One region of the Virgibacillus sp. LDC1 genome, then DNA from elsewhere that is predicted to be linked to it. Evidence: predicted binding sites of a transcription regulator. Region 1 holds the regulator's gene; each other region holds the start of a gene.

Region 1 (5,408 bases):
CGGCCTGGAGCATGACCGTCCGCATCAGGCGGACAGCGATGCGCTTGCCACAGCCTATGCGCTGCTGAAATGCCTGGAGGAGATCGATGAGCTTCCTCTTCTTACCGTACAGCGGTTAAGCGACCTGTTTGCGGACGAGGACAGCGACTTGGCCTGGTTCTTTGACGGCATCCGTGCTGACAGGGAACTCCAGGCTGTACAAGCCGGAGACACCCATACGTACTATCGTCAATTCGCCCTGGCAGTTGACGATTGGAACGATATTGCGCCCGTCAGGGATGAGACGGAGCCCAATCCCTTGGCCGATGTAAGCTTCGAGCAATACATGAATGATGTACGTGAACGCCTGAAGGAAACGCTGCCTCATTACGAGAGCAGGGATGCCCAGGACATGATGTTCCAGGAAGTGATGCAGGCACTCGATAACAATAAACATTTATTAATCGAGGCCGGCACGGGAACAGGCAAATCCCTCGGGTATTTGCTGCCGTCGATTTATCAAAGCGTGAAGCAGGAACAGAAGGTTATGGTGAGCACGCATACGATCAACCTTCAAGAACAGCTGCGTGACCGGGATATTCCCCTGCTCACCCAGGTTGTTCCTTTTCCGTTTAAAGCGGCTATTTTCAAGGGAAGAGGCCATTATTTGTGTTTGAGAAAATTTGAACATAAAATAAATAGAAGAGATTTTCATTCACCGAAGGAAGATGTGATCACCGCGGCGCAGATGCTGGTCTGGCTGACCCAGACGGAGAACGGGGATGATGAGGAGCTGAACCTTGGCGGCCGCGGAGGGGATTTCTGGGAGACCATCTCCAGCGATTCGGATTCCTGTCTTGGCCGTGCCTGCCCATGGTTCCGCAAATGCTACTATCACAGAGCCAAGCATGAAGCGGGCATCGCGGATGTTGTCATTACGAACCATTCGAAGCTGTTCACCGACGTAAAAGCGAATCACCAGCTGCTTCCGAGTTATGAGCGTCTCGTCATCGACGAAGCGCATCATTTGGAGGATGTCGCCGGCAAGCACCTTGGCTTGCAGATGAAATATTTTTCGGTTGTCCATACGCTAACCCGTATGTACAAAGACAGCCGCAGCGGTCAGCTCCCGGCTCTTCGCCAGCTGCTGCAAGTTTCATCCCATGAGAAGGCTGTCGAGTGGTCTTCCATCATAGATCGGATTTATCCGGATCTGATCACCGTAAAAGAGAATTGGGATCGACTCAGCGATCAATTGTTCGGACTGCTTCCGGAACGCGGAGATGCATCTCCAGGAGACGCCGGTCAATTCTCGCTTCGCTTATCGCCTCTTAAGAAGCCGAAGGATTGGGATTCGCTTGCCGAGCTGGAACATCAAATTCATGTGATACTGGGCGATGTCGTACGCAAGGGTGACAAGCTGATCGCCGAAATGAAGGAAGATCTCGACGATTACAGTGCCGACAGTCTGTTAACAGACCTATCGGGTCTGTTTAAGGACCTGGCCGCACACCGCGAGGACCTGAGGTCCTTCATGGCCCTGAATGATGAAGGCACGGTATACTGGATGGAGGCTAACGGCAATTTCCGCGGGAAATCGCTGCAACTTTATGCGGTGCCTGTCGATGTAAGCACCCACTTGAAGGAATTGTTTTTTGACAAGAAACAAAGCGTGATCCTGACGTCGGCGACCTTGTCGGTGGACAAATCGTTCCAGTTCATGATCGAGAATTTGGGTCTACAGGAAGCGGCAGATAGCGGCAACCTGAACACGGTTCTGCTGCCGTCCCCGTTTAATTACAGGGAGCAGGCTCTCCTTGTCGTGCCGCGCGATTTTCCGAGCGTGAAGGGCTCGGTCGGGGATGCACTCTTTGTGAATACACTAGTGCAATCATTGGCCGATACGGCAATCGCTACGCATGGACGTATGCTTGTCCTGTTCACCTCGTACCGGATGCTGCGTCAGGTGCATGAGCCCTTGAAGGAGGCGCTGGCATCCAGCGATATTACCGTACTGGGACAAGGGATGGATGGAACCAGCCGTACCAAGTTAATCCGGAGATTCCAGGATAGCAGCGCCTCGGTTCTGCTGGGTACCAGCTCCTTCTGGGAAGGGGTTGACATACCCGGTGAGGCGCTCACTTGCCTTGCGATCGTCCGGCTGCCGTTCCAGCCGCCGAATCACCCTTTGGTTGAAGCCAAGAGCGAATTGCTGCAGCAGCAGAAGAAGAACCCCTTCATGAAGCTTTCGGTTCCGCAAGCCGTCATTCGCTTCAAACAGGGATTTGGCCGACTGGTACGGACAGCGCAAGACAAGGGGATTGTCATCGTGTACGATACCCGGGTCATTGAATCCTATTACGGAAAATATTTCCTATATTCCTTGCCGGGACCAAAGATGGAGCACATGCCGACCGAGGGGATTGTTCCCCGAATTTCGGAATGGCTGCAGGAAGAGGCAGGCGTAGAGAACCAAGCTGAATAAAGTGAAACCATGAACGATCACATTGAAATGTAGTTATTAACCTATTATTAGGGGGAGCATGCATGAAATCGGAAAAAATTTCGGAAGCCGTGGTCCGCAGATTACCTGTATACTTGCGCTATTTGAATGAGCTTCAGAAAAGGGAGGTCTCCACGGTTTCCTCCCAGGAACTGGGACAAAAACTGGACCTCAATCCTGCTCAAATTCGTAAGGACCTAGCGTATTTCGGTGATTTTGGACGGAAAGGGATCGGATATGACGTATCTTATCTGATCGAGAAAATTCGCCAGATTCTAAAGCTGGACCAGAAGATCAATGTCGCATTGATTGGGGCCGGTAATCTTGGACATGCATTATCAAATTACAATGCATTTCTGAAGGACAATATGAAGATTGTGGCGGTTTTCGATTCGTATTCTCCCAAAGTTGGTATGAAAATAAACAATTTGGTTGTACAGCCGATGGAGGAACTGGAGAAGACGGTTCATGAGTACGGCATTCGTATCGGGATTATCACCGTTCCGGATTTTGAAGCGCAAAATGTAGCGAATCAGCTTATCGCCGCAGGCATCGAGGCTATTCTGAATTTTGCGCCGACCATCCTGAAAGCTCCATCCCATATCCGGATTCATACGGCTGATTTTACTACGGATTTGCAAAGTTTGGCCTATTATTTGGATAACGGTAAGGAGGATACAGCACATGACGACAACGAAGTGGATGGTTAAAAACGGAACGTTTGCGGTACTAGAGAAAGGAAGGTCCGTGCTACGCGGATATATGGTTGTGGAGAATGACCGGATAACCTACCTGGGTGAAGAAGAGCCAACCGTCCAAGAGGGAACAGAAATTATCGACGGAACCCATCTGTTTTTCCTGCCTGGATTGGTGAACACGCACGGACATGCGGCGATGTCGCTTCTCCGCGGTTATGGCGACGATCTGGCACTGCAGGTATGGCTTCAGGAAAAAATGTGGCCTATGGAAGCCAAATTCACGGCCGACGATGTTTACTGGGGAACCTCACTCTCCGTGCTTGAGATGATCAAAGGCGGAACCACGACGTTTGTGGATATGTATGATCATATGGATCAGGTTGCAAATGTTGTGCAGGACTCAGGAATGCGCGGCGTACTGACACGCGGTGTCATCGGATTATGTCCGCCTGAGGTGCAGCAGCAGAAGCTGGATGAGGCGGTTGCATTCGCGAAAGACTGGCATGGCAAGGCGGACGGAAGAATTACGACGATGATCTCGCCGCATGCACCTTACACATGCCCGCCGGATTTCATCGAGAAATTCGTTCAGGCATCCCATGATCTGAATCTGCCTTTGCATACGCATATGTCCGAAACGGAAACGGAAGTCGCTCAGAATGTAAATGATTACGGACTCCGCCCTGTTGCCCATTTGGAGAAGCTTGGCATGTTTTCCCGTCCAACGCTGCTTGCGCATGCCGTCCATCTGACCGATGAAGAAATCGAAATCCTGGCTAAGCATCAAGTGATGGTGTCGCATAATCCAGGCAGCAATCTGAAGCTTGCCAGCGGCATCGCTCGCGTGCCTGCACTACTGAAAGCCGGGGTCACCGTGTCTTTGGGTACCGATGGACCTGCGAGCAATAATAATCTGGATATGTTTGAAGAGATGCGCCTGGCGGCACTGATCCATAAAGGAGTAAGCGGGGATCCAACCGCGATTCCTGCATCCGAAGCGCTTCGGATGGGTACAGAGTATGGTGCCAAGTCAGCTTTCCTTGCGGATATCGGTACGCTTGCGGTAGGAATGAAGGCAGATATGATCGCACTGAACACGGATCAGGCGCACTTCCTTCCGAAGACGGATTATATTTCTCATGCTATCTACTCCGCCAGTGCGAAGGATGTTGAGCATGTATGGGTTGACGGTAAGCAGGTCGTGAAGAATGGCGCGAGCCTTACTCTCGATGAGGAACGTATCCGCCGGGAAGCGCAGCGTGCCTTTGAGCGTCTTACAACCCTCTAGGGAATAATCAAGGGGAGCGAGGAAGACGGATTTGAAGAAAAAAACGAAGTGGATCTTGCTTAGTGTATCCGGCGTGCTGCTGTTACTGCTTGGTTTACAGCTCTATTATTCATATGTTATGAAAGACACTTGGAATGAAGAAAGAATGGCGATTGCTGCCGCCAAGCAGCATGGCCAATTGGTTTCGTCCGGAAAGACCTATAAATCGGTGTGGGGCGAGGATAATAACTATTGGGTGGTAAGCGGCAAGGATCAGGACAATCAAGATCGTATGGTATGGGTAAAATTTACAGATGACAACATACCTGTTGAAGGTGCCGATGCTGTCCAGTCCGTTTTATTGAATACAGGGATGTCGGAAGCCCAGATTCGGGATCAGATTTATAACGAATTGCCTGGTGTGGAAATTAAGCGATTGCTGCCTGGAATGTATGAAGGCGAGTATGCCTGGCAGCTGCAGTATGAACACAACGGTCAGCGCGGCTATCGGTTTTATCGTTTTCAAGACGGTAACACGATCGGTAATGACATTATTCTTCCAAATCAATAATAAACGAAGTAAAGAGAGGCGTCCCTTACTATTTAAGAGGGGCTTCTCTTTTTCTTTCATAATTGTAAGCGGATTCAGAAAAAATATGGAAAAACTGTTCTAAATATTTTCACAGACATGCATGAAAAAGTATATAAGATGTGATATACTCGTACTTGTACAAAACGAGCATATAAATTACATGCATCGGAATATATCGTTGTTATATGTATTTTTGTGTTACAAAATGATAGACAAAATTTTATACAGGAAATGAAGGAGGAACTTCATGAAACTACGCATTGTACCTATCATGCTGACTGTCGTGATCTCAGCATCGGTTCTCTTTGGCGGATGGTTTCTGTATCGGCAGATGGCTTTGCAAAATCCGCTGGCAAATGTTGTGTCACA
Region 2 (5,408 bases), on a different contig from region 1:
GTGCTCCTACAAATTCAGCCGATTTAATGCCGGCTTGGCGGCCGAAAATAATGATCTCGGCAACGGAGTTACCGCCAATTCGATTTTGACCGTGCAATCCACCTGTTAGTTCGCCAGCTGCGAACAATCCGGGAATTGGCTTGCCGTCTTTGTTCAACACTTCCGTGTTCGTGTTGATTTTTACGCCGCCCATGGTGTAGTGAATACCGGGGGCGATTTGGATGGCATAGTACGGTGCGCCGGACAATTCGTTATCCATGCCTGTCGTTCTGCCGAATTCGGCATCTTCTTTATCCTTAACCGAGCTGTTCCATGTATCCAGGGTAGCTTGGAGCTGATCGGCCGGAACATCCATTTCTTTGGCCAAGGCCTCGATGGTATCGCCCTGAATAACAAAGCCCATTTTTTCATATTGCTGAATGGCTTTGACGCGGGATTTTACACCGGAATCGAACACAAGATAAGCCGATTTTTCAGGAAGCTTATGGATGGCGGCGGTGACGTTATCCCGAGTATCCAGCTCGTTTGTGAAACGTTTGCCTTGGCTGGAAACGAGGATGGCCCCTTCTCCCCGAACGGCTTCCCCGATAAGATAAGATTTCTCCTGCTGAACCGTAGGGTGAACCTGGATTTGATCCATATCGACCGTAGTGCCGCCGAGTTTTTCAATCATGGTAATGCCGTCACCGGTGCTGCCTTCTTGATTGGTGGTCACGTAACCTTTCAGCTCGGACCGAACTTCGGAGATCATGTCCATGTTGGCTCCGAAACCGCCGGTTGTCACAACGACGGCATCCGCTGCAATAGATTTCTCGTCTTTCCCGTTGAAGATGACTTTGACGCCGTTTGCTTTGCCCTCTTTTTCCGTAATATCCGTTACCTTGGCGTTGACGAATAGCGGAATTTCTTGTTCTTGTACATTTTTCACCAGACCGTTGACAAGGTATTGTCCTACCGCCGAGCCGTCCTCAGGACGGTGCGTGCGCTTTTCGTTCATGCCGCCCGTAATGGTGATATTGTTCAACCGAATCCCGATGGAATCCAGCCAATCGATTGCGCTTGCCGAATGATCAACGAAGAAACGAAGCATGTCTTTGTCGTTGGTTCCATGACCGCCCTTTAAAGTCTCTTCATAAAATAAATCGTTGCTGTCCTTAATGCCTTGCTCTTGTTGGAACTTGGTTTCGGAAGCATTCATGCCCGAGGATGATTTTATGGTATTCCCGCCGGCAATCGGCATTTTTTCAAAAATGACCGGGTTCATGCCTTTTTCTTTTGCCTCAAGGGCAGCAGACATACCGGCTCCGCCTGCACCGACGATGATGATATCATACTTTTCTTTTAGCTGATCGATCGGCGTATACCTGGTTTGGGACGCACCCGAAACGGCCGTATCTGGGGCTTCTTCTTTTTTGGCGTTGTCCTGACTCTGATCCTGGGTCCCGCCGCCGCATCCCGCGATGGTGAGCATGAAAGAGAGAATGAGTATAAGCGTTGCTGCAACCTTCTTTTTCACTGTGTAGCCCTCCACTTTCTCTGTATCTATTTAGTTGACCATAAAGAGTCAAACGAAAAAGGAGGTTTAACGTAGAAAAACGAGAAACGAAAGGGTATGCGAGCGTGGCCTTTATTCTTCGAATCTCAGATCTTCCCCGGTTGCCTCCCTCCGTCAGCCTCGTTAGGTCCACTTCATTTTAATATAGGGCTGTTAATTAAGTGGTGAATTATTTCACAATATAAACTTAATTTTTATTTACAACGATGCCATCGGGTTGCGATTTTCTCGACTTCTGCGCATTCCCAATCTATTTGCCTTCATAGGGTCACCGCTTTTTCGCGTTGAGTTCCTTTATAATGAAGGTGTATCGTCTGACTAATGGCCTTTGTGAATGATTACGCTCTGGATTGGAGGAGTTTTATGGCACAAACAACAAAAAAAGCGCTTGCCCTATCGCTAAAAAAAATGCTTGAGAAAAAAACGCTTGATAAGATTACCGTCATTGATGTTGTCGAGGACTGTGAAGTGAATCGGCAGACGTTTTATTATCATTTCAGGGATATTTATGATCTTGTGGAGTGGATTTGCACAAGCGAGGCTACCATAGCGCTGGATGGCAAGAAAACGTATGACACGTGGCAGCAGGGCCTATTGCAAATATTTGAGTATGTGCTAAAAAACAAGGCGTTTGTGACGAGCGTCTATCATTCTATTAAACGAGAGCAGCTGGAAAGGTACCTATTTAACGTAACGTATCATCTTTTGATAGGGGTTATTGAGGAAAAGGCCGTTACGATGTCGATCAGGGATGAGGATAAGTCGTTTATCGCTGACTTTTATAAATATGCGTTTGTAGGGCTGATGCTGGATTGGATTGCTAAAGGGATGAAGGAAGAGCCCTCTGCGATTGTGGACCGGCTGAGCATTTTGATTCAAGGCGATATCTTTTTCGCGCTGGAAAAGTTTAAATTGCACCACTCTCATTAGACAATATTAGCCTTGTGTCGAAAGTTTCGACATTAGGCGGACATTGTCTATGGGAGACCTCCGAATATTTTTTTATGATGTAGTTGCTAGAATCAATTCGGAGGTGACGGGAATGTATTATAGCAATGGAAATTATGAAGCGTTTGCCCGCCCGGAAAAACCGGTCGATGTCGACAAAAAATCAGCGTATCTGGTTGGAGCCGGTTTAGGCTCTCTGGCAGCTGCGTGCTTCCTCGTGCGCGACGGCCAAATGAAGGGAGAGCGGGTCCACATTCTGGAGGAGCTTAGTCTTCCCGGAGGTGCCTGCGACGGAATTCATGACAGCGATAAAGGTTTTATTATTCGCGGTGGTCGGGAAATGGAAGATCATTTTGAATGCTTGTGGGATTTGTTCCGTTCCATTCCGTCTCTTGAAATTGAAGGCGCATCGGTTTTGGACGAGTTTTACTGGCTGAACAAGAAGGATCCGAACTACTCTCTAATGAGAGCCACGGTTAACCGGGGCGAGGATGCCCATACGGATGGGAAATTCGCTCTGAGCGAAAAAGCTTCGCTGGAAATCGTGAAGTTATTCTTTACTCGAAACGAAGATTTGTATGATAAGAAAATTACCGATGTATTCACGGAGGATTTCTTTGCCTCGAATTTCTGGCTTTACTGGAGAACGATGTTTGCCTTTGAAGATTGGCACAGCGCCTTGGAGATGAAGCTTTACATTCAAAGATTCATTCACCATATTGGCGGACTGCCTGATTTTTCAGCGTTGAAATTTACGAAGTATAACCAATATGAGTCATTGATTCTGCCCATGATGAAATATTTGCAGGCGCATGGCGTTCATTTCCAATATGATACGACGGTTACGAATGTCGTATTTGATATTCAAGGCAATCAGAAGGTTGCCAAGCAAATCGTATGTCTCCGTGGCGGCAAAGAGGAATATATCGATTTGACGGAAGATGATTTGGTGTTTGTAACAAACGGCAGCTGCACGGAAAATTCCGCTTCAGGCGACCATCACCGCGCGGCTGCATTCAATCGTTCCGCAGGCGGCTGCTGGGAGCTCTGGAGAAATATCGCCAGGCAGGATCCATCCTTTGGGCGTCCCGATAAATTCTGCACGAATACGGAAGCGACGAACTGGGAATCGGCAACCGTTACGACACTTGATGACAGAATCCCGCCTTATATCGAGAAAGTATGTAAACGCGACCCGTTCAGCGGAAAGGTCGTTACAGGCGGCATCGTGTCCGTAAAGGATTCCAAGTGGATGATGAGTTATACGTTAAATCGCCAACCGCATTTCAAAGAGCAGCCAAAAGATCAGCTTGTGGTATGGGTATACGGTTTATTCACTGATGTTCCGGGCGATTATGTCAAGAAGCCGATGAGAGAATGCACAGGCGAGGAAATTACGATGGAGTGGCTGTACCATCTGGGTGTGCCTGTTCATGAAATTCCTGACATGGCTGCGAACTCTGCACGCTGCATCCCCACCATGATGCCTTATATTACGGCATTCTTCATGCCGAGAACAGCAGGAGACCGGCCGAAAGTAGTTCCGGACGGTTGCGTCAACTTCGCTTTTATCGGGCAGTTTGCCGACACGGTTCGCGACACCGTATTTACAACCGAATATTCGGTCAGAACGGCAATGGAAGCCGTGTACACCTTATTAAATGTGGACCGCGGCGTGCCTGAAGTATTTGGCTCCTGCTACGATGTCCGTGTACTGCTGGACTCCACTTCCAAAATGATGGATGGTAAAAAGCTAACCGATTTGAAGCTTCCGTTGATCATGAACTTAATAGAAAAGCAGGCTTTGAAAAAAGTCTCCGGAACCGTCATCGAAGATTTACTGAAACGGTATAACATCATTTAGTCGAAGTCCCAATGTCAAAGATGATATGGAATATGGAACATCAATGAGCGCACCAATCCCAGGATTGGTGCGCTGCTTTATTCTACATGAAGAACTTGAGCCGTGTTTATTTATTCTTTGAAGGCTAGGCCCTTCTCGGCAAGGGCTTCGCGCAGTATTCTGATCGCTTTGGGTCCTACGCCGTGAAGCGCCAGCAGCTCTTTCTCGGATGCTTGGGTGAGGTCGGCAAGCTGACGATAGCCTGCAACGATAAGGGCTTGCCGTGCAGGTTTGCCGGCCTTAACGGGAAAGTCGCTCTCTGCAGTAGGAGCGGGGATTTTTTCACGCATGGGGATCCCTCTCTTTTCGGTTATTTTGTTAATGCGGATACAAGGCACAAGAATGAATGAATAGTAGAGGCTGAATCTGTAGGAATAATCAGTAAGATTATGGTATACATCAAATGTTCTGTAAAGTTTAAATCCTATGTTCATGATAGATCGACAGATTCATGGATGGTTCAGACAATCTTCATAAATTCTATTGACATTCTTAATGAGAATAATTATCATTGTGCTGAGTGTTGATAATGATAATTGTTCTCAATAATTATTATTAATAAACAATATCTACAATACATAGAGGGTAAGAGGGGGAGAAATTCAATGCGCAGTATGAAGGGGCTCGTGTTTATCGTATTGATATTTGCTTTGGTTTTAGCCGGTTGTGGCGGGGGCGCGGCATCCAATGAGGGAGGCGGCTCCACCGCAGCACAGAATTCGGATCAAGGGGCCGCCCAGAGCGGGGATAACACCGAAGCCACGCCGGAGACCCGAACCATCAAGCACGCCCTGGGCGAGACGAAAATTACGGGCGTTCCGAAGCGTATCGTGTCGCTGGAATGGCTTTACGCGGAGGATGTCCTTGCGCTCGGCGTTCAGCCTGTCGGCATTGCAGATATTGAGGGGATGAACCAGTGGGTAAACATTCCGGTGGAGATCGGTTCGGACGTGACCGATGTCGGCACTCGTCAAGAGCCGAACCTGGAGCTTATCGCTTCCT
Region 3 (5,408 bases), 160 kb from region 1:
AAAAGCGTGGATGAGACGAACAGAAGCGACATGAATAATGCCAGACCCTTTTTCTTCATTGTCTTTGACCCTCCCGAAGTGTTTGTATACTTGATAGGCGCTTTCCTTACATCTTCATTATAGAAAGCGATTCCACTTTTCGATAGGTCGATATTTTTCTATCCAAGGGATAAAATCCTCTACAAAAAACAATAACCCTTCCATATCTAGGAAAGGTTATTGTTATTAATCATAACATATTATGTTTAGTATTATACGGGTGGCATTAATTCTGGACAGTCTGTATTTTCTCGGGTATCTCGCCAATCAACCGGTAAGCGCGTGCCACTTCTTCCTCGGACGGAGAAGGCACGCCCTCCAATGGATAAGCCATGCCGAGCTCCTTCCATTTGTACACACCCATCTGATGGTAAGGCAAGATTTCGAATTTCTCCACGCCGTGCAGCGTCCGGATGAATTGACCGAGTGCAATCAAGTCGTCCTCGCTATCATGGATGCCCGGCACATAGACGTGCCGGACCCACATGTTCCGATCATGGTCAGACAGCCAGCGGGCGGTCTTTAACGTCCTTTCATTGGACTTCCCGGTAAGCTTAATATGCTTCTCGTCGTTGATATGCTTCAGATCAAGCAGCACCAAGTCGGTAAACTCCAACAATTCCGATATTTTCTCCGGTTCATTATAGCCGTTGCTGTCCAGCGTTGTATGCAAATTCCAGCGGCGCTTTACTTCCTTGAACAGCTCTGTGACAAAAGGATACTGCAATGTCGGCTCACCGCCGGAGACGGTTAATCCGCCGCCCGATGAACGGTAGTAGCTCAGATAAGGTTCAATCTCAGCCAGCACGTCCTCCACCGTCATCTCGCGTCCTTCATGCAGTCCCCAGGTATCCGGATTATGGCAGTATTGACACTTCAAGAGGCAGCCCTGCATGAAGAGCACAAAGCGGATACCCGGACCGTCCACCGTTCCGAACGTTTCTATGGAGTGTACATGACCTTTTAGCATGGTGCGTCATCCTTTCTGTATCCGCTATGGTTGTCTTCCATTCTTACATCGATCCGTGGAACGTACGGTTGATGACATCGAGCTGCTGTTCGCGCGTCAGTTTGACGAAGTTGACCGCATATCCGGATACCCGGATCGTTAACTGCGGATAATTCTCCGGATGCTCCATCGCATCGATCAGCTGCTCCCGGTCAAATACGTTGACGTTCAGATGGTGCGCTTTGCTGCCAAAATAACCGTCCAGCATCGAAACCAGGTTGTTCACACGGATATCACTCTCTTTACCAAGTGCTTTGGGCACGATCGAGAACGTATTCGAGATGCCGTCGAGGCTGTCCTCATAAGGCAGCTTGGCCACGGAGGTCAGCGAAGCGAGAGCTCCCTTCTTATCGCGTCCGTGCATCGGATTCGCGCCCGGAGCAAACGGCTCGCCTGCCTTACGTCCATCCGGCGTGGTTCCTGTCTTCTTGCCGTATACGACGTTCGACGTAATCGTGAGCACCGATTGGGTCGGCATGGCATCACGGTAAGCCTTGTGCTTGCGAATCATGCTCATGAAGGCTTCGACCAACTCAACGGCGATGCTATCCACGCGATCATCGTTGTTGCCGTAGCAAGGGAACTCGCCTTCGATTTCAAAATCCACCGCAATCCCTTGCTCGTTGCGTACCGGCTTCACCTTCGCATATTTAATCGCGCTCAGTGAATCCGCTGCTACGGACAGGCCTGCGATGCCGCATGCCATCGTGCGCAGGATATCCCGGTCGTGAAGCGCCATCTCAATCCGTTCATAGCTGTATTTGTCATGCATGTAATGGATAACGTTGAGTGTATTCATATAGAGCTTCGCGAGCCATTCCATCATCGGCTTGAATCGCTTCATGACTTCATCATAACTCAGAACCTCGGCGGTGATGGCCGGATATTCCGGTCCAACCTGGGCGCCGGATTTCTCATCCTTACCGCCGTTGATCGCATACAGCAGCGCTTTGGCAAGGTTCGCTCTGGCTCCGAAGAACTGCATCTGCTTCCCGATGCGCATGGCGGATACACAGCAGGCGATGCCGTAATCGTCTCCGTAGATCGGACGCATGAGATCATCATTCTCGTATTGAATCGAACTGGTTTCGATCGAAACCTTCGAACAGTATTTTTTGAAGGCTTCCGGCAGCTTCTCCGACCACAGCACCGTCAAGTTCGGTTCCGGAGCAGGTCCCAAATTGTACAGGGTGTGCAGGAAACGGAAGCTGTTCTTGGTCACCCTCGTCTCACCGTTTACCGACATCCCGCCGATGGATTCCGTCACCCACGTCGGATCCCCGCTGAACAGCTCGTTATAATCCGGCGTACGCAGGAATTTCACGATCCGAAGTTTCATAACGAAATGGTCGACCAATTCCTGGGCTGTCTCTTCCGTCAGCTTGCCTTCAGCCAGATCCCGCTGAATATAAATATCAAGGAAAGAAGATACCCGGCCAAGCGACATCGCAGCGCCATTCTGTTCCTTGATCGCAGCCAAATAACCGAAATACAACCACTGGAATGCTTCCTTCGCCGTATTCGCAGGCTTGGAAATGTCAAAACCGTGCATACCCGCCATTTCCTTCAGTTCCTTGAGTGCCCGCATTTGTTCAGACAATTCTTCGCGCAAACGGATAACCGGCTCATCCATGGCATCCACTTCAAGCTCGGCGAGTTCTCTCAATTTGTCCTGAATCAGTGCATCTACACCGTATAACGATATTCTGCGATAGTCACCGATGATACGTCCGCGACCGTACGCATCAGGAAGTCCCGTAATAATCCCGGCCTTGCGCGCTGCTCTCATCTCAGGAGTATAGGCGTCAAACACGCCTTGATTATGCGTTTTGCGGATGCCGTTAAAGATGTCCACAACGGCCTGCGGCATTTCAAAGCCGTATGCGTTGCACGCATCAATCATCATCCGGATCCCGCCAAAAGGTTGAATCGAGCGCTTGAACGGCTCATCGGTCTGAACGCCGACAATCTGTTCTTTATCCTTATCCAAATAGCCAGGTTGATGGGAGGTGATGGTTGAAGGTGTATGGACATCCACGTCCAGAACCCCGCCGTTGTCCCGTTCCCTTATGGTTAAATCCGATACGATATCCCACAGTGCTTTGGTGTTATCCGTGGGTCCTGCCAAAAATTCATCAGAGCCATAATAGGGAGTAATGTTCTCTGCAATAAAATCATTAACGTCAATTCGCTTGGTCCATTTACCTGATTTAAAACCTTTCCAGCCTGCTTCTTTTTCAATCACCGACATATCGAATCCCTCCTAGATTTGCTGGGGCTTGCAAGGACAGGCGGGGCCACACCTTGATCTATCTCAGATCTTTAAATGTGATTATTTTCACGACCAATGATGCAACTACCCCGCCTTGTGCCTTCAAGCTTCTATATCAAAGATCTGAGATTCAGCTTCCTTCTACACCTTTATTGTAGTCCTGTTGATCTCTTGTATCTGTGATAATAATCACAAACTTAACTTTTCCCGTGATTTTTATCACTCTGGTCCTGGTCTCGCATACCTTACCTCAAAACCTTCACAGATCTTCATGATCGGCGTTTCAATACCTATCCTATTCAGAACCGGCCGTAGAATGCATTGCGGTAAACTTCTGCGAGCTCTGTCACCAGCGGCAGCTTCGGATTGCTCGTTGTGCACTGGTCTTCAAAAGCCCGATCCGCCAAATGCTCAACATTTTTCTCGAAATCTTTAGGATCGATGCCAAGCTGCTGGAACGACTCCTCGATACCGAGCTTGCTGTTCAGCTCCCGGATCGCGGCAATCAAACTGTTTACGCCCTCTTCCGTCGTTCTTGCAGGCAGCCCCAGAATCCGTGCGATTTCAGCATATCTCTCATCAGCTACAAAATGGGTGTATTTAGGCCATGCCGCGAATTTCGTTGGCTTCTTGGCGTTGTAACGGATGACGTGAGGCATCAGGATAGCATTAGTGCGTCCGTGTGCCGTGTGATACTGGCCGCCCCACTTATGTGCAAGACTGTGGTTGATGCCCAGGAACGCATTCGCAAAAGCCATGCCGGCAAGCGTCGAAGCATTATGCATTTTCTCGCGGGCGAGCTTGTCACCGGTAAGCGCCGACTGCTCAAGATACTGGAACACCAGCTGTATGGCCTTGATGGCAAGCCCATCCGTATAATCGCTGGCCATCACCGATACGTAGGCTTCAATGGCATGTGTCAGAACGTCCATTCCGGTATCGGCTACCGCCGTTTTAGGCAAGGTGTACACAAATTCCGGATCGATTATCGCCACATCCGGTGTCAGCTCATAGTCAGCCAGCGGGTATTTGGTATTTCCCAGCCCTTTGTCCGTGATGACGGCAAACGAAGTCACTTCCGAGCCCGTTCCCGACGTTGTTGGAATGGCAACGAACTTCGCCTTCCGTCCAAGCTTCGGATATTTATAGACCCGTTTGCGGATATCCATGAATTTTTGCTTCAGATTGTTAAAGTCCGTATCCGGATATTCATAGAACAGCCACATGGCTTTGGCTGCATCCATTGGCGATCCGCCGCCGAGGGCGATGATACAGTCCGGCTGGAACCTGGCAAGCATCTCCGTTCCGCGTTCTACGGTCGTTGTCGAAGGATCCGGCTCGACCTCCGAGAAGACTTCGATGGCTACCGGCACTCTGCGTTGACGCAGATAGTGCTCTACCCGCTCCACATAGCCCAGCTTCACCATCATGGGGTCGGTAACGATAGCGACACGGGTGATTTCCGGCATTTTCGCAAGATACTGCGTGGAACCTTTTTCAAAGTAAATTTTGTCCGGCACTTTAAACCACTGCATATTCACGGTTCTGCGGTTCACCCTTTTCACGTTGATTAGATTGACAGCCGTCACGTTCGACGAAGTGGAATTACGTCCATACGAACCGCAGCCCAGCGTCAGCGATGGCAGGTTCGTGTTGTAGATATCGCCGATGCCGCCTTGCGAAGAAGGCTGGTTCACCAGGATGCGGCAGGTTTTCATCCGATCCGAGAATTTCATGATGATGTCCTCATTGTGCGAGTGTATCACCGACGAGTGACCCATGCCGCCAAAAGCAACCATCTCTTCTGCGCGTCTTATGCCTTCCTCGGCGTCCTTTACTTTATAGCAGGCCAGAACCGGACTCAGCTTCTCGGCGGACAACGGATAAGCCGGACCGACCCCTTCCAGCTCGGCGACCAGGATCTTGGTGCTTTCCGGCACCTCGAAACCGCATGCCTCGGCAATTTTAGCGGCCGGCTTTCCGACGATGGATGGATTGACTGCACATTTCTCCGATACCATCGCATGCGCAGTCAGCTTCGCCAGTTCTTCCTTGTTGACGAAATAACAGCCGCTGGCGATCATTTTT
Region 4 (5,408 bases), 170 kb from region 1:
GTTGGATATGATTATGTCGTAAGCATTGAACATGAAGATGGATTGATGTCCATAGAAGAAGGCTTCTCCAAAGCGGTGCAAAACCTTCAGCAAGTGCTGATCGAAGAGCCGCTCGGAGAAATGTGGTGGGTCTAACAGCGTAGAGGAATAGCCGAAATAAGCAATTAGGGGGAACAGCAACATGCTTAACGTAACCATTTGGAATGAATTCGTACACGAGAAAATCCATGATGAGGTTCGCAGCGTTTATCCGGCGGGGATTCACACTGCTTTGGCGGAGGGTCTGCAAAATCCGGATTTCGTTATCAGAACGGCAACGCTTGATCAGCCGGAGCATGGATTGACGGATGATGTACTGGATTCAACCGATGTGCTGTTGTGGTGGGGGCATATGGCTCATGACCAGGTAAGTGACGAAATCGTAAGCAAGGTCGTTAAGCGCGTGCAGGATGGGATGGGTCTGATTGTTCTTCATTCCGGACATTTTTCCAAGCCGTTCAAAGCATTGATGGGCACAAGCTGCGATTTGAAGTGGCGCGAAGCAGGAGAACAGGAAATTATTTGGAGCGTGAATCCGACGCATCCGATTGCGGCCGGAATTACGGGGCCGATCATCATTGAGCACGAGGAAATGTACGGGGAGTTCTTTGATATTCCAGCCCCAGATGAGCTGGTATTTGTCAGCAATTTTGAAGGCGGCGAAGTATTCCGCAGCGGTTGCACGTTCAAGCGCGGTCATGGGAACATTTTCTACTTCCGTCCGGGGCATGAGACCTATCCAACCTACTACAACCCCGAAGTGCTGAAAGTGATCACGAATGCGATTAACTGGGCTTATTCCACGGCAGGTAAGCAAACCTTCGGCAACAGTCAGCCGGTTCGTGCGCTTCCCGTTTTAGTCTAAGCTACGAGCAGCGTTTTTTAAGAAGCAATGAGTTAACGAGTCGTTCAGGGGGCAATCCTTGAGCGGCTCGTTTTATCGTTGGCGGTGAATGTTCACCGAAATGTTTTTGCCGGCTAGGGATAGAATATACCTAAGTATGGGGTATTGTATGATATACAAGAAGGGGGGCTGTACACATGAGTGAAGTACAAAGCGCACCTGTAGATCCCGCAACCATCGCCATATGCCAGGCCAAGCTTGTCCATCAACCCGTTGAGGGCTTCCTGCTGGGGAGAGGAGTCCGCTTCGCCAAGATTATGTTTATTGGGGAAGCCCCCGGCGCCCATGAAGTTCTGGAAGGCTTACCTTTTGTAGGGCAGGCCGGACAAGAGATGAATGCCTACCTGGAACGCCTGAACCTGACCCGGGAGCAAGTCTATATTACCAGTGCCATGAGAAGCAGGCCCTATAAGGAAAAGCTAATCGTGAGGTCCACGGGCGAGCGTGTCATCAGCCGCTCCAATCGGACACCGACGAAGGCGGAAATATTGGCCCATGCACCTTTGCTTGATGAAGAGATTCGATGGGTTCGCCCGCACATTATCGCACCCATGGGAAATACGGCGCTGCACCGGTTAATCGGAAGCCATGAAACGGTGACATCGCTGCACGGCAAACTGATGGAGGGCCCGGTCCAGCAAGCAGCAGATCCGGAGAATCCCGGTGGGGGCTATATGTTCTCAGTGGAAACCTATAAGATATTCCCTCTGTTCCATCCAGCGGCCGTACTGTATAATAGGAAATTATCCACTTTGATCGAGGAAGATTTGGATATTTTGGCTCGTATATTATGGCACAAACGCTGATTTTATGGGAAAAAGGGGCTAGGTGGTTTTCAGTTTCTCGGAAATGTGCTAAAATGAAACATACTTACAATTCGTAAGTTTTCTAGATTTTGATTAAGCTTATGAGTTTCTATAAACAAGGTGACTTCGTAAAGAGGTGAAGGGATATGGAAGTTACAAATGTTACGATGTGTCCCCGTTTTGAATCTGCATTTTCTTTTCTGGGCAAACGGTGGAACGGTTTGATTATTCAAACGTTGATGAGCGGGCCTAAGCGCTTTAAGGATATTTCGAATTTGATTCCGTCCATGAGCGATAAAATGCTCTCTGAGCGGATGAAGGATTTGGAATGTGAAGGCATTTTGATTCGTCATGTCTATCCGGAAACACCGGTACGTATTGAATATGAACTGACTGAAAAAGGCAAAGCACTGCGTCCGGTGATGGAGCAAATTGCATCCTGGGCAGAACAATGGGTCGAAAGATGAGTCATCTTAAGACTCCCCTTGATGATTAAACCCTGGCATGAGACATCCTCATTTCAGGGTTTTTTTTCTAAATGGAAGTATGATTCCTGTTTCTTTACGGCAAGAATAGGTGGACATGCACCAAGCGGACGCAGCTGCTATATAATGTGAAAAACCCAGCAGCATATCAAGGAGGCGAGCCCATGACCAAGCGAACGTATATCTCCCGTTTCCATTATGGACAAGAGGACATCTCAGAACTTGAAAACGCTTCATTAAAAGTGCTTCAAATTTTTGAGAAAACCAAGCGGATGCTGAGCCAGTATGTGCCGGACTCCCTGTGGCTAGCTGTGTCTGGAACAAGCCCGGGATCTGCAGAATCCGTTTACCCAAGCAGTGCCGATGCTGCAGGCATGTTTCAGAAATGGGTCAAAGCCCCCGGCGGATGGAAGTTCATTGGTTATGAAACCGATAGATTGAATGCGTCCACCGGGCAGAATATAGGACGAACGGGAAGATTCCTGCAGATGATCATCTGGTCACTCTATGAGAAAATCGCGATGCTGCATCCCATCCTTGGCAGTGAGCCGTTTTTTGACGGGGAAGAGCTGGATGTGATCGCGAATTATTTTGTGCCTACGTATATCAGCGCCGTACCGTTGGTGGAACAAGGAAAGGCCTTTAAGACCATTCAGGCCGACATTGTTCTGTATCAGGAGCATATTCAGGCACCTGCCGTCATTATGCAATCGGATCGTGGCTTATTGGAGGGGAACTGGATGACCGGGGTGAACTTGGACGCGAAGGGGTTTGCCGGGATTCGTCCTTATTTGAAGGTTCCTAACGGCGAACGAGCCTATATGGAAGCCGATATTATATAGAGAGCATTTTTCATCATAACCTTGTTCCGATGCGGACAGGGTTATTTTGTATATTTGTTTAAAATTTTAACGATTTATGTGAAATATATCACAAAAATTAATGACGTCAGACGATATAATTTATGTGAAAGGAACGGAATACCACGATCACTAGATAAATGTGTTGGGGAGGAATCAAACGATGTCCAATATAAAGAGAGAAAAGTTAGTTGTCATTGGCAACGGTATTGCCGGGATTAGTACGGTCGAGCAAATCATTAAATTGGGGGGGAATTTTGACATCACCGTCATTGGACAAGAGCCTCATCCGAATTATAACCGCATCATGCTGTCGTATGTGCTGGAAGGCAGCAAAACCTTGGATGACATTGTATTGAATGATTGGAAATGGTACGAGGATAACCATATCACTTTGCACACGGGTGCCACTGTAACTGCCATTGATGGAGAGCGCAAGGTCGTGACAGCCGACAACGGATTGACGGTGCCTTATGACAAAGTCATGATAGCTACGGGCTCGAAGCCCTTTATTTTACCCGTACCGGGAAGTGACAAAGAAGGCGTTATTGGTTTTCGAAACATTGCCGATTGCACGCAGATGCTTCAAGCCGCTAACGCATACAAGAAAGCGGCTGTCATTGGCGGGGGACTTCTGGGACTGGAAGCGGCCAAGGGATTGGTCAGCCTGGGCATGGAGGTGACGGTAGTTCATCTCATGCAGGATTTAATGGAGAGCCAGTTGGACTCGATGGCATCCGGCATGCTGAAAAGGGAGCTTGAACAGCAGGGTATCAACTTCTTATTAGGCAGGCAAACAACCGAAATATTGGGAGATACCAGAGTTACGGGACTCCGGTTCAAGGATGGGGATGAGCTTGAAGCCGACCTGGTGGTGATGGCAGTGGGCATCAGAGCGAACACCGCGATCGCCCAAGCGAGCGGAATCGAAGTGAACCGGGGCATCGTAGTCAATGATTATCTTCAGACTTCCTGGCCGGATGTGTATGCGGTTGGCGAATGCTGTGAGCATCGGGGCGCATGCTACGGCCTGGTTGCACCATTGTTCGAGCAGGGACAGGTATTGGCGAAGCATCTATGCGGTGTGGAAGGCAAGCCTTACGAGGGAAGCATTGTATCGACGAAGCTGAAAATCAGCGGGGTTGATGTATTCTCTGCCGGAGAATTCATGGAGCAAGCCGAGCACTCGGTGATTACCGCAAAAGATGATTGGCGCAAGACCTATAAGAAAATATTAATTCGCGACAATATCATCGTTGGGGCGATATTGTTCGGAGATGTGAGCGATTCGGCAAGCCTTCAATCCATGATTCGGAAAAAGACAGCCATGACGGATGAGATTTACGATTCGATCATGGGTACTGACAGCGCAGGAACAGGAAATGGCAAGGCATTTTCACTGGAGAAGATGCCCGATGATGAAATCGTGTGCGGCTGCAACGGCGTAACCAAAAAAGCCATTGTGGATGCCGTTACTCTACAGGGTCTTACGACAGTGGATGAGATCAAAGCTTGTACAGGAGCTACCCGCTCGTGCGGCGGCTGTAAACCTGTCGTGGAGCAAATACTCCAGAGCGTATTGGGCGATGGCTTTAAGGCGGCAGGCAAACAAGGCATATGCCCATGCACAACCCTCGATCGGGACGAAATCGTCGCCGAAATCCGCGCCAAGGGGCTTACCACGACGAAGGAAGTCATGCATGTTCTGGAGTTCAGCAACCCGGAGGGCTGCTCGAAATGCCGTCCTGCCATTCATTATTATCTGGCGATGCTGAATCCGGTAACCCATCAGGAGGAGAGAGAATCCCGATTTGTCAACGAACGGATGAACGCCAACATTCAGAAAGACGGCACGTACACGGTAGTCCCAAGAATGTACGGCGGCGTTACCACACCGGAGGATTTGAAGAAAATCGCGGATGTATCGCTTAAATATAATGTGAAGGTTGTCAAGGTTACCGGCGGACAGCGTCTGGACCTCATCGGTGTTAAGAAGGAAGATTTACCGAGTGTTTGGGAAGAGCTCGATATGCCGTCGGGTTATGCTTATGCCAAATCGCTGCGGACCGTGAAGACCTGTGTAGGTTCCCAATTTTGTCGTTTCGGTACGCAGGATTCGATGGGCATGGGGGCATTTCTCGAGGAGAAATTCGAAAGACTGGATTTTCCGGCGAAATTTAAAATGGCGGTCAATGGATGTCCGCGAAATTGTGCCGAGTCGTGCACGAAAGACATCGGGATCGTTGGCAATGACGGTGGATGGGAAATATTCGTTGGAGGCAACGGCGGAACGAAAGCGCGTCTTGCTGATTCG

The links. The regulator Rex, encoded in region 1, represses fermentation and respiration genes when NADH is low (regulators of the CRP and FNR family bind a similar motif). The targets are predictions, from matches to a motif close to TTGTGAAATATTTCACAA.
Region 2: a site for Rex is predicted at 1,718-1,735, ahead of OHJ21_RS21140 (flavocytochrome c). Genes of this name have one in related genera too.
Region 3: a site for Rex is predicted at 3,375-3,392, ahead of pflB (formate C-acetyltransferase). Genes of this name have one in related genera too.
Region 4: a site for Rex is predicted at 3,153-3,170, ahead of nirB (nitrite reductase large subunit NirB). Genes of this name have one in related genera too.

The regions. Positions count from the first base shown of each region.
Region 1 is NZ_JAOXLZ010000001.1:746,109-751,516, forward strand. It holds gene dinG (ATP-dependent DNA helicase DinG) at 1-2,464, shown strand, start outside; gene OHJ21_RS03560 (redox-sensing transcriptional repressor Rex) at 2,527-3,192, shown strand; gene OHJ21_RS03565 (amidohydrolase) at 3,167-4,468, shown strand; gene OHJ21_RS03570 (cell wall elongation regulator TseB-like domain-containing protein) at 4,500-5,018, shown strand; gene OHJ21_RS03575 (hypothetical protein) at 5,287-5,408, shown strand, end outside.
Region 2 is NZ_JAOXLZ010000002.1:93,410-98,817, forward strand. It holds gene OHJ21_RS21140 (flavocytochrome c) at 1-1,516, opposite strand, end outside; gene OHJ21_RS21145 (TetR-like C-terminal domain-containing protein) at 1,919-2,485, shown strand; gene OHJ21_RS21150 (oleate hydratase) at 2,598-4,367, shown strand; gene OHJ21_RS21155 (helix-hairpin-helix domain-containing protein) at 4,478-4,696, opposite strand; gene OHJ21_RS21160 (ABC transporter substrate-binding protein) at 5,012-5,408, shown strand, end outside.
Region 3 is NZ_JAOXLZ010000001.1:582,304-587,711, reverse strand. It holds gene OHJ21_RS02685 (ABC transporter substrate-binding protein) at 1-59, opposite strand, end outside; gene pflA (pyruvate formate-lyase-activating protein) at 266-1,009, opposite strand; gene pflB (formate C-acetyltransferase) at 1,053-3,299, opposite strand; gene adhE (bifunctional acetaldehyde-CoA/alcohol dehydrogenase) at 3,620-5,408, opposite strand, start outside.
Region 4 is NZ_JAOXLZ010000001.1:572,888-578,295, forward strand. It holds gene OHJ21_RS02620 (sugar phosphate isomerase/epimerase family protein) at 1-135, shown strand, start outside; gene OHJ21_RS02625 (ThuA domain-containing protein) at 182-904, shown strand; gene OHJ21_RS02630 (uracil-DNA glycosylase) at 1,081-1,749, shown strand; gene OHJ21_RS02635 (winged helix-turn-helix transcriptional regulator) at 1,896-2,216, shown strand; gene OHJ21_RS02640 (hypothetical protein) at 2,399-3,076, shown strand; gene nirB (nitrite reductase large subunit NirB) at 3,258-5,408, shown strand, end outside.